2 regions of the Microbaculum marinum genome follow, and region 2 is predicted to be linked to the other one. Evidence: predicted binding sites of a transcription regulator. Region 2 holds the regulator's gene; the other holds the start of a gene.
The links. Region 2 encodes HrcA, which represses chaperone genes, less so after heat shock. Its sites were predicted from a motif close to GTTAGCACTCNCNNNNNGNGAGTGCTAAC; they were not measured.
Positions count from the first base shown of each region.

Region 1: the regulator HrcA is predicted to act here: its motif matches at 1,958-1,986, upstream of groES (co-chaperone GroES).

Region 1 is NZ_JAZHOF010000003.1:607,438-612,887, reverse strand. Features, by position in the region: gene groL (chaperonin GroEL) at 1-1,511, opposite strand, end outside; gene groES (co-chaperone GroES) at 1,574-1,891, opposite strand; gene V3328_RS09965 (DMT family transporter) at 2,095-3,012, opposite strand; gene V3328_RS09960 (glutathione S-transferase family protein) at 3,191-3,895, opposite strand; gene V3328_RS09955 (winged helix-turn-helix transcriptional regulator) at 4,003-4,365, shown strand; gene V3328_RS09950 (hypothetical protein) at 4,426-4,743, opposite strand; gene V3328_RS09945 (adenylate/guanylate cyclase domain-containing protein) at 4,798-5,450, opposite strand, start outside.
Region 2 is NZ_JAZHOF010000005.1:369,906-375,355, forward strand. Features, by position in the region: gene V3328_RS14460 (alpha-ketoglutarate-dependent dioxygenase AlkB) at 1-15, shown strand, start outside; gene V3328_RS14465 (PRC-barrel domain-containing protein) at 38-544, opposite strand; gene V3328_RS14470 (hypothetical protein) at 844-1,029, opposite strand; gene grpE (nucleotide exchange factor GrpE) at 1,122-1,775, opposite strand; gene hrcA (heat-inducible transcriptional repressor HrcA) at 1,901-3,016, opposite strand; gene rph (ribonuclease PH) at 3,212-3,925, shown strand; gene rdgB (RdgB/HAM1 family non-canonical purine NTP pyrophosphatase) at 3,922-4,560, shown strand; gene hemW (radical SAM family heme chaperone HemW) at 4,550-5,450, shown strand, end outside.

The sequences.
Region 1 (5,450 bases), on a different contig from region 2:
GCGGTGCGCACGACCTTGGTCGGGTCGATGATGCCCTGCGCCACGAGGTCGCCATAGGTCTCGTCCTGGGCGTTGAAGCCAAAGTTGTCGGCCTTCGCCTCGAGCACCTTGCCGACGACGATCGATCCCTCAACGCCCGAGTTCTCGGAGATCTGACGGATCGGCGCCTCGAGGGCCTTCAGGACGATCTTGATGCCGGCCATCATGTCCGAGTTGTCGGACTTCAGCTTGGCGACCGCGGCCTTGGCGCGCAGCAGCGCGACGCCGCCGCCCGGAACGATGCCTTCCTCGACCGCCGCACGGGTGGCGTTGAGGGCGTCGTCGACGCGGTCCTTCTTCTCCTTCACCTCGACCTCGGTGGCGCCGCCGACGCGGATCACCGCAACGCCGCCGGCGAGCTTCGCCAGCCGCTCCTGCAGCTTCTCGCGATCGTAGTCGGAGGTCGTCTCCTCGATCTGGGCCTTGATCTGGCCAACCCGACCCTCGATGTCCTTCTTCTTGCCGGACCCATCGACGATCGTGGTCTCTTCCTTGGTGATGTTAACCTTCTTGGCTTTGCCGAGCATGTCGAGCGTGACGTTCTCGAGCTTGATGCCGATGTCCTCGGAGATCACCTGGCCGCCGGTCAGGACGGCGATGTCCTCCAGCATGGCCTTGCGGCGATCACCGAAGCCCGGCGCCTTGACGGCGGCGACCTTCAGACCACCGCGCAGCTTGTTGACGACGAGCGTGGCAAGCGCCTCGCCCTCGACGTCCTCGGCGATGATCAGCAGCGGACGGCCGGACTGCACGACCGCCTCGAGCACCGGCAGCATTGCCTGCAGGTTCGACAGCTTCTTCTCGTGCAGGAGGATGTAGGGATCCTCGAGATCGCAGATCATCTTCTCGGCATTGGTGATGAAGTACGGCGACAGGTAGCCGCGATCGAACTGCATGCCCTCGACGACCTCGAGCTCGGTCTCGAGCGACTTGGCTTCCTCGACCGTGATGACGCCCTCGTTGCCGACCTTCTGCATCGCCTCGGCGATCATGTTGCCGACTTCGCGGTCGCCGTTCGAGGAGATCGTGCCCACTTGGGCGACTTCCTCGGACGTCTTGATCTTCTTCGAGCGCTTCTCGAGATCCTTGACGGCCTCGGCAACGGCAAGATCGACGCCGCGCTTCAGGTCCATCGGGTTCATGCCGGCGGCAACCGACTTGGCGCCTTCACGCACGATCGACTGGGCCAGCACCGTGGCGGTGGTGGTGCCGTCGCCGGCGATGTCGTTGGTCTTCGAGGCCACTTCGCGCACCATCTGGGCGCCCATGTTCTCGAACTTGTCGTCGAGCTCGATCTCCTTGGCGACGGTGACGCCGTCCTTGGTGATCCGCGGCGCGCCGAACGACTTCTCGAGGACGACGTTGCGACCCTTCGGGCCGAGCGTCACCTTCACCGCGTTGGCGAGAATGTCGACGCCGCGCAGCATGCGTTCGCGTGCGTCGCCGGAAAACTTAACTTCTTTCGAAGCCATTGCTGATTACCTCTTCTACCTGGAGTTCTCGGGTACAAAAAAACCGCGTCCACCCGGGGTGGTCACGCGGCCTTCTTCTTCGAGGACTTCTTGACGTCGACGATGCCCATGATGTCGGACTCCTTCATGATCAGGTAGTCCTCACCATCGATCTTCACCTCGGTGCCCGACCATTTGCCGAACAGGATGCGGTCGCCGACGGTGACATCCATGTCGATGCGGTTGCCATCTTCATCGCGGCCACCCGGGCCGACGGCGATGACTTCGCCTTCGCTCGGCTTTTCCTTGGCGGTGTCCGGAATGATGATGCCGCCCGAGGTCTTCGCTTCCTCGTCGATGCGCTTCACAAGCACACGGTCGTGCAAGGGACGGAAGTGCATGAAACGTAGCTCCTCCAATTGGATAGCCCTTTGGGCCACTGGGTTGTTGAGACTAAGGGGACGACTGTTAGCACTCATCTGATCAGAGTGCCAGCAGACGGCGCACGAGATAAGCGCGGTGCCCTTGCCTGTCAAGAGGGTGACCCAGAGGTGGGCTCCCGCCTTGCGTGTCGCAAGGACCTCCAAGCGGATTTCCAGGGCGATCAGCTTCCCGGAGCGTTAATCCGGCGGCGCGGAAAGATCGGCCGCCCCGACCTCGTCGCGATCAGGCACGCCAGGATGATCAGCATGGCCCCGGCCAGGGTCGTCATCGCCGGGCGCTCGCTGAAGAACAGCACGCCGAAAATCGTGGCCCAGAGCAGGTTGGTGTATTCGAGCGGAGCCAGTTTGCCGGCCTCGGCGTGCTTGAACCCCCAGGCGATCAGCAGGTGTCCGACGGTGCCGAGCAAACCGATGACGACGAAGCGGCCGAGTTCCGCCATCGATACGCCGGACCACGCGACGAGCCCGAACGGCGTCAGCATGAGCGTCGCGAACGCAGCCTGAAGCAACACCATGACCGGTATGGCGTCGTGGGCGGAGTGCTTGCGCAGCAGGATGATGCCGAGCGCGTAGGAGACCGCCGCCAGCAGCGCCGCGGCGACGCCCAGCGGCATCAGGGTGCGGCCGGTGCCCATATCGCCGGCGACGACGACGAGGACGCCGGCGAAACCGATCATCACGCCGAAGATTGCGCGCGAGGTGATCGGCTCGCCGAGCACGATGCGGGCGATGAGAACCATGAAGATCGGCGCGGTGAACGACAGCGTTACCGCTTCCACGAGCGGCATGCGCGTGATCGCGAAAAAGAACGATCCTGCCGCCACGATCATAATGGCGGCGCGCAAGGCGTTCGTCTTGATCGATTTCAGGTTGATCGTATGGGGGCCGGTGGCCGCGAAGGCCGCCACTGCGAAGACGGCGCCGAACACGTAGCGCAGCCAGACCAGCTGAAGGATCGGGTAGGTCGGCCCCATGCTCTTGACCAGCGCATCCATCGCCGACAGCAGAAGGATGGACAGCGCCACGACCATCGCCGGGCGCAGGGACGCGGCTGCGTCGGCTGTACGGACCTCGACCATCTGGCGATCCTTCGGGACAAGCGGGCATTCGCAACAATCTGGAGGCGCCAATACCACGGCACATCGCGCGCGCCTATCACCGAACGTGCATGCCTGCCGCGTCGGAACGCGGCCAATACGCGGGAGGGAGGGTGGAGCGCGGGCCTCCGACACAGGTCGTCGCCCCGCGCTCGTTCGCCTAGCTGCCGAATTGCCGTGTCACGTCGGCAAGCGTCAGGTGGCCAACGCAGGCGCTGCTCACCGTCTCGCTTCGACCACCTTCCATTGCCATGGCGTAGACGACGGCCGGATCGGCTTCGATACGATCCCGGAGGGCGGAGAGTTCCGGCCACCGGTTCCTGTCGGCTACCTCGTGGACCTCGAGCCAGCGCGCAACGCCCGCCAACAGGCCGTCGGCCAGTGTAGGATGGTCCGCGATCAGGAACGGGGTGTCGCCGATCAACTCCTCGAGCCGGTCGTGGCGTTCGGTCACGCAGTCGCGCCCCCATTGCCGCAGGGCCGATTGCATTGCGGGATTCGGCGGGTCCATCTCCATCGCCGCCCATAGCGGACCGAATGCGGCGGTAAAGCCCGTATTGATGAACGCCATCAGCCGGTGCATCTCGTCGGCTGCGCGAGTCAGCGGATCGAAACTGATGCGCCGCTCCGGGTCCCGCGCCTCCAGCCAGGCGGCGATGGCCAAGGTTTCCGTCAACACCTCGCCCTTGTCGGTTATGAAGGCGGGTGACTCGAACCGCGGATTGATCCGGGAATAGGCCGGTTCGCGCATCTCGCCCAGCATGTGTACCCGGCAGAGTCGGTAAGGTTTGCCAAGCCATTCCAGGGCGGCGACGAGGCCCATGGAGCTTCCCGACGGAAAGCCGTAGAGTAGTATGGGTTCCATGTTCTGTTTCTCCGTGACTTCTGATGATCACGCTGCGCAGCGCAGTGGGAACCTAACGGATCTGCCGTGCCGGTAAATTACGCACCTTTTTGTAACCACGAGCGGCCATGAAAACACTCGTCTCACGATGCCCGATCGAAGAGGTCATGCAGGTTCTCGGCGGACGCTGGCCGAGCCTGCTGATCTACTATCTCAAGGACGGCACCAGGCGGTTCAGCGATCTGCGGCGGGACAATCCCACGATCTCACACCGGATGCTGACGCTCGAACTGCGCAAGCTGATGGATGCCGGCATCGTCCGGCGCACCGAATTCGAAGGCTATCCGCTGAGGGTGGAATACGACTTGACGGACGCCGGACAGGAACTGGTCCCTCTCATCGATGCCTTGGGGGACTGGTGGGAAAAGACCGAATCTTGGTGTGCGGATCGGCAACGCGAGATGGCGACCGCCGGACTGGCGGTCACCTGAGTTGGGTCGAAACCTCGGGGTAGATTGGGCCGCCGGTGGCGACGTGGACTCCCGGCAGGGTCACGGAATCGGAAACTCGGTGACCTTCTCCGCCTCGTTGTCGATCAGCATGAACATGTCGAAATAGGTGATCGTCGGCGTCTGGCCGGTACGTTCCCTGAAGCGGGCGATCCAGGCGGCATCGTGAGCCTTCTGCGCGGCCTCGCGCGACGGCCAGATGTAGATCCCGGCGTGCCTGCCGTCCTCTCCCCGGACGAAGTGCTTCCGGATCAGATCCGGGTTGGAGCGCCAGTGCTCGACGACCCCGCGCGCATCCTCGAGGATGTCGTCCTGCGTGGCGCCGGCGGGGGGATCAAAACTGACCATCTCGACAATCATTCGCATACTCCGTGATTGGATTCGATTGGCTCTGTGCCGCGCGAAGCAGCGACCTTAAGCCGCCGCAGGACGCAATTCATAGATCTCTACCGGCACGGCGCGGCCCTTGACCCTTGTCCCGCCGTGATCGGCGAAGACGAAACGGTCGCCGCACCTCTCGCGCGTCTCGCGGCTGACGAGAATGGTCGTGCCGTATTCCTTGTTCAGCCCCTCCAGCCGGGCGGCGACGTTTATCGTATCGCCGATTGCCGTGTACTGCAGGCGATCCTCAGCCCCGACATTGCCGACGACGGCAGGGCCGGTATGGACCCCGATGCGGGTGACCAGTTCGGGACGTCCGGCGGCGCGCTGGGCGGCGTTGAAGACATGGATCGCCCGCTCGAGATCCAGAGCACAGCGGCAGGCGTTGGCGGCGTGGTCGGGATCGGCGACGGGGGCGTTCCACATCGCGTAGACCGCGTCTCCGATGAACTGGATGATCGTCCCGCCGTTGTCCTCGACCCCCTTGTTCATCAGCTCGAAATAGTCCGACAGCAGCGCCACGACCGCCTCAGGTTCGTTGTTTTCGGAGATCGTCGTGAAATCCTTGATGTCGGTGAACATGACGGTGACGGTCTCCCGCGCGGCGGCCTTCCGGTCGAACAGGCCGGACTCGACGATCCGCTTGACCAGTTCGCGCGGGACGTAGTGCGCGAACGAACGGATCG
Region 2 (5,450 bases):
CCGGGGACAGGGTGACCTTAGGTTCGGGGTCTTGGGCTCAGCTGTTGACGCGCGGCGCGGCGTTGATGTCGTCCTGGGACAGTTCGGAGATGATCATGCCGTCGCGCTCCAGGATGATCCGTTCCGCAGGAATCGCGACTTCCTTGGCAAACAGGCCGAACAGCCCGCCGATCTTCGCATGAATTTCGGTGACCGCGCCGTTGCCGTCGATCTTGACCTCGCTGACGGTGCCGACCTTCGTGCCGTCTACGGCGGCGATCGGCTTGCCGACCCACTCGACCGCTGCGCCTGAGCCGATCGGCTGCTCCGTCTGCGCGGTGGCTGCGGCTTCACCCAACGTGTTGGCAGTCGGCGCCGCGTCCCCCTCGCCGGTCTCGTCCTCGATCTGGCGAACGATTTCGGCGTTGGGATTGTCGTCGGTTTCCATCTGGTCGATCGCCATCCGGTCAGCGTCGGTCTGTTCGCTCGCGGACTGGGCAACGGCCGTGCCTCCGGCGAGGCCGACCGAGATGAAAAGGACGGGTAGAAGCCTGGTGATGGTCATGTGACGGTCCTCGCTGTTATGGGGCCGGGCTGCTGTGATCGGCAGCCAAACGCGCGCGTCGTCATCACGGTTCCGTCCAAATGCGGCCGGATCCGGGAACTTCCGCGAGAATCGTGGGTGGCCTCAAAAGGACCCCGCCGGCGGCACCAAATCGCTGGAATTCCTGCACCGTTCTGCCTTGATCCGCTTCGGCCGCGCGAAAACGCCCGGTGCGGCAACGCAACTGCGCCCCGGTCGTCCGACCGGGGCGTCAGCACGTCATGCCGTCCTGCGATGAAGTCCGCCTGGCGGCGTCGCGGCTAGGCCTGCAGGCCGGTAGCGGCCTCGGACATTCCCGCGAAGAAGAGCAGGAGAACCGCGAAGATCACCGCCACCAGCGCCGTCGAAACCACCAGCACGTACCAGACGGGGCGATCGCGATCGCCCTGCCGGGCTTCGGTCGCGGTTTCACGGATCGGTTGGTCCTGTCGATAGGGATTACTCATGGCTACCTCGTTAGAGCTATCCTGAGCAAAACGCAGAAACCGGGGCGCCGTTCCGAGAGCCTGTCGCTTTCCGGGACCGCAGGTGAGCGAAACTACGCGGTCCTGTCCGTGCGGGCCGCTTCGCCGTCCGGCCTGGCGGCCTGCTTCGGGCCACCCTTGGAAACGCCCACCATCGCCGGCCGCAGGCAGCGGTCGGCAATCTTGTAGCCGGCCTGGACGACCTGGACGACGGTGCCGCTGGGAACGCTCTCGTCGGGGACCTCGAACATCGCCTGATGGTAGTTGGGGTCGAAGCGCTGGCCCTGCGGATCGATCCGGCTGACGCCGTGCTTCTCGAGCGTCTTCAGAAACTCGCGCTCGGTCATCTCGACGCCTTCGAGGAGACTGGCGAAGACCGGATCGGCGGCCTCGCGCGCCTCGCCGCCGACGGTGTCGAGCGCCCGGCGCATGTTGTCGCTGACGCCGAGCAGATCGCGGGCGAACTGCGAGATCGCGAACTGGGCCGCCTCCTTCTTTTCACGTTCGGCACGCTTGCGGAAGTTTTCCATCTCGGCGACGGCGCGCAACAGCCGATCGCGCAGATCGGCGTTCTCCGCACGCAGTTCCGCGTTCGGATCGGTGCCGGACACGCCCGGGTCATCGGCCGCGGCGGTCTGGTTCTCGGTCGACTCCGGAGCCTGCTCCGGCTTGTCGACGCCTTCCGGCTCGGAATTCTCGTTGGCGGCCTTGTTCATCTCGTCGCTCATTCGAACCTCGGAGAAAGCGGGATTGCGTGCAATGCCAGCCGCACCGCACGTCGGTCGGCCCCGATATCAGGGCTGGGAGGCAAAAAATCAACCGCTGGGCAACAGCCGCCGGAACGGCGGGCCCGTCAGTCCAGCAGCCGGCTCAGCAGCTGGGCCGTGTAATCGACCACCGGAACGATGCGGGCATAATTGAGCCGGGTCGGCCCGATGACCCCCAGCACGCCGACGATGTTCTCGTCGGCATCGCGATAGGGCGCCGCCACCACCGAGGATCCCGACAGCGAAAACAGCTTGTTCTCCGAACCAATGAAGATGCGCACGCCGTCGGCCCGCTCGGCATGGCCGAGCAACTCGATGATGTCGCTCTTCTTCTCCAGGTCGTCGAACAGCACCCGGATGCGCTCCAGGTCCTCGAGGGCGTGCAGATCCTCCAGCAGGTTCGACTGGCCGCGCACGATCAGGGTCCGCGGCCGGTCGTCCGATACCCCGGCCCAGGTCGCCAGCCCGGCATCGACCACCCTGCGGCTGAGCACGTCGAGTTCGGCTTCCAGCAGCGTTCGCGTGCGCTGGATCTCCTCGCGCACGCCGGCCAGCGTGCGACCCTGGATACGGGCATTGAGGTAGTTGCCGGCCTCCACCAGCGCCGAGGGCGGGATGTCCTCGTCGAGTTCGACGATGCGGTTCTCCACCGTGCTGTCGTCGCCGACCAGCACGACGAGGGCGCGTCTCGGCTCCAGCCTGACGAACTCGATGTGGCGGATGCGCATGTCGGTCTTGCTGGCGAGCACCAGCCCGGCGCCGCGCGAGAGCCCGGAGAGCAGGCTGGAGGCCTGCCCGAGCATTGCCTCCACGGACTGGTCGCGCTCGCCCGACGAGAATCGCGAATCGATCGAGCTGCGTTCGGCCGGCGACAGGTCACCGATCTCCAGCAGCGCGTCGACAAAGAACCTGAGGCCGAGCTCGGTCGGCATGCGTCCGGCGCTGGTGTGCGGCGCATAGATGAGCCCCAGCGCCTCGAGATCGCTCATCACGTTGCGCACCGAGGCCGGCGACAGCGCCATCGGCAGGGCCCGTGAAATGTTGCGCGAGCCGACCGGATCGCCGGTGTCGAGATAGGCCTCGACGATCCGCCGGAAGATCTCGCGGGAACGGGCATTCAGGTCGGCAAGCCCGGACAGGCGCGCACCGCTCAGGGTGGACGCGTCGGGGGACTTGCTGCCGGGCGGCCTGATCTGGTTCATGATGGCCGATTATGTGCGGTCGCCGGGCGCGGCCGTCAAGCGGCCTTTGGCCCGACCTCGGCCGCCTCGCGTTGCAGGCAATGGCGACCGGGCGAACCGGGCTGGCGAAGCGCCGATGAAGCGGTTAGAAATCCGCTGGCCGGCACGACCGAAGGGGCGCCGGCTTTCCGAAACCTGTCGTGTCAGGAGAAAAACATGCGGCCCTCCAAACGCGCTGCCGACGAACTTCGTCCGGTTCGCATCGAACGCGGCGTGTCTCGCCACGCGGAAGGCTCCTGCCTGGTCCGGTTCGGCGCCACCGAAGTGCTGTGCACGGCGAGCCTGGAGGACAAGGTCCCCGGCTGGCTGCGCGGCGGCGGCAAGGGCTGGGTCACGGCCGAGTACGGAATGCTGCCGCGCTCGACGACGGAGCGCATGCGCCGCGAGGCCTCGTCGGGCAGGCAATCCGGCAGGACGCTGGAGATTCAGCGGCTGATCGGGCGATCGCTGCGCGCCGTCATGGACATGGGCAAGCTCGGCGAGCGGCAGATCACCGTCGACTGCGACGTGCTCCAGGCCGACGGAGGCACCCGGACGGCGTCGATCACCGGCGGCTGGGTCGCCCTGCACGACTGCGTCCGCTGGATGGCCGCACGCGACATGTTCGTCAGCGAGCCGCTGATCGACCACGTCGCCGCCGTGTCCTGCGGCGTGTACGCCGGCGCCACCGTGCTCGACCTCGATTATCCAGAGGACTCCGAGGCGGAGACCGACGCCAATTTCGTCATCACCGGCGGAGGCAAGCTCGTCGAGGTGCAGGCGAGCGCCGAGGGCGATCCGTTCACGGAGGAGCAGCTCGGCGAGATGCTGGCGCTGGCCAAGACCGGAGTGGCCAGACTGGTGGAGCTGCAGAAGCTGGCAATCGCATGAGGCGGCTGCAGCCCGGCAGGCTGGTCGTTGCGACCCACAATGCGGGCAAACTGAGGGAAATCGACGACCTGCTCGGTCCCTATGGCTTCGACACGGTTTCGGCCGGCGAGCTTGGCCTGCCGGAGCCGGAGGAAACCGGCCAGACCTTCGAGGAGAACGCGATCCTCAAGGCGCGGGCCGCCGCGGAGGCGGCGGAACTGCCGGCCCTTTCCGACGATTCCGGCCTCGCGGTCGATGCGCTCGACGGGGCGCCGGGCATCCATTCGGCACGCTGGGCCGGACCGGACCGGGACTTCGCGCGTGCCATGCGCAATCTCGAGGAAGAGCTGCAGAAGCTGGGGGCGATCGCCCCCGAGCGGCGCACCGCCCGGTTCGTCTCCGCCCTGGCGATCGCCTGGCCGGACGGCCACGTCGAGACGGTTCGCGGCGAGATCGAGGGCACGCTGGTGTGGCCGCCGCGCGGCGAGCAGGGCTTCGGCTACGACCCGATGTTCCTGCCGGAGGGGCATGCGCGCACCTTCGGGGAAATGAGCGCGGAGGAGAAGCACGGCGGCCGGGCCGGTACCGATACCCCACCGCTGTCGCACCGCGCCCGAGCCTTTGCCCTGCTCGTGGAGGCGCACATTGGCGAGTGACACGGGCGGGCCGTCCGGCGGCTTCGGTGTCTATGTCCACTGGCCGTTCTGCGCCGCCAAGTGTCCCTACTGCGATTTCAACTCCCATGTCCGGCGCGAGGTCGACCAGGCGCGATATGCCCGCGCGCTGGTGTCCGAGCTCGGTTACATGGCGAGCCTGGCGCCGGGCCTGACCGTCGATTCGGTGTTCTTCGGCGGCGGCACCCCCTCGCTGATGGACCCTGCGACGGTCTCTGGCGTGCTCGACGCGGTGGCGGCGAACTGGCCCGTCGCCGACGGCGTCGAGGTGACGCTCGAGGCCAATCCGTCGAGCGTCGAGGCCGAGCGGTTTCGCGGATACGCGAGCGCCGGCGTCAATCGCGTCTCGCTCGGCGTCCAGGCGCTGGACGACGCCTCGCTGAAGTTCCTGGGACGACTTCACGACCGCAAGGACGCGCTCGCGGCGCTGGAGATCGCCCGCTCCACCTTCGACCGGGTGTCCTTCGACATGATCTATGCGCGCCCCGGCCAGAGCGCGGATGGCTGGCGGGAGGAGCTCGGCGAGGCCTGCGCGATGGCCGCCGATCACCTGTCGCTCTACCAGCTCACCATCGAGCCCGACACGCCGTTCGCCGCCCTGCATGCGCGCGGCCGGCTCGCTGTTCCCGGCGAGGACCTGTCGCGGGACCTCTATGACGTGACGCTCGAGACGACCGACAGGCACGGTCTTCCCGCCTACGAGATCTCCAATCATGCCCGGCCGGGAGCGGAGTCCCGGCACAACATGGTGTACTGGCGCTGTGGCCAGTGGGCAGGCATCGGCCCCGGCGCACACGGGCGGCTCGATATCGACGGCAATCGCACGGCGCTGTCGACGATCCGGGCGCCGGAAGCCTGGCTCGCCTCGGTCG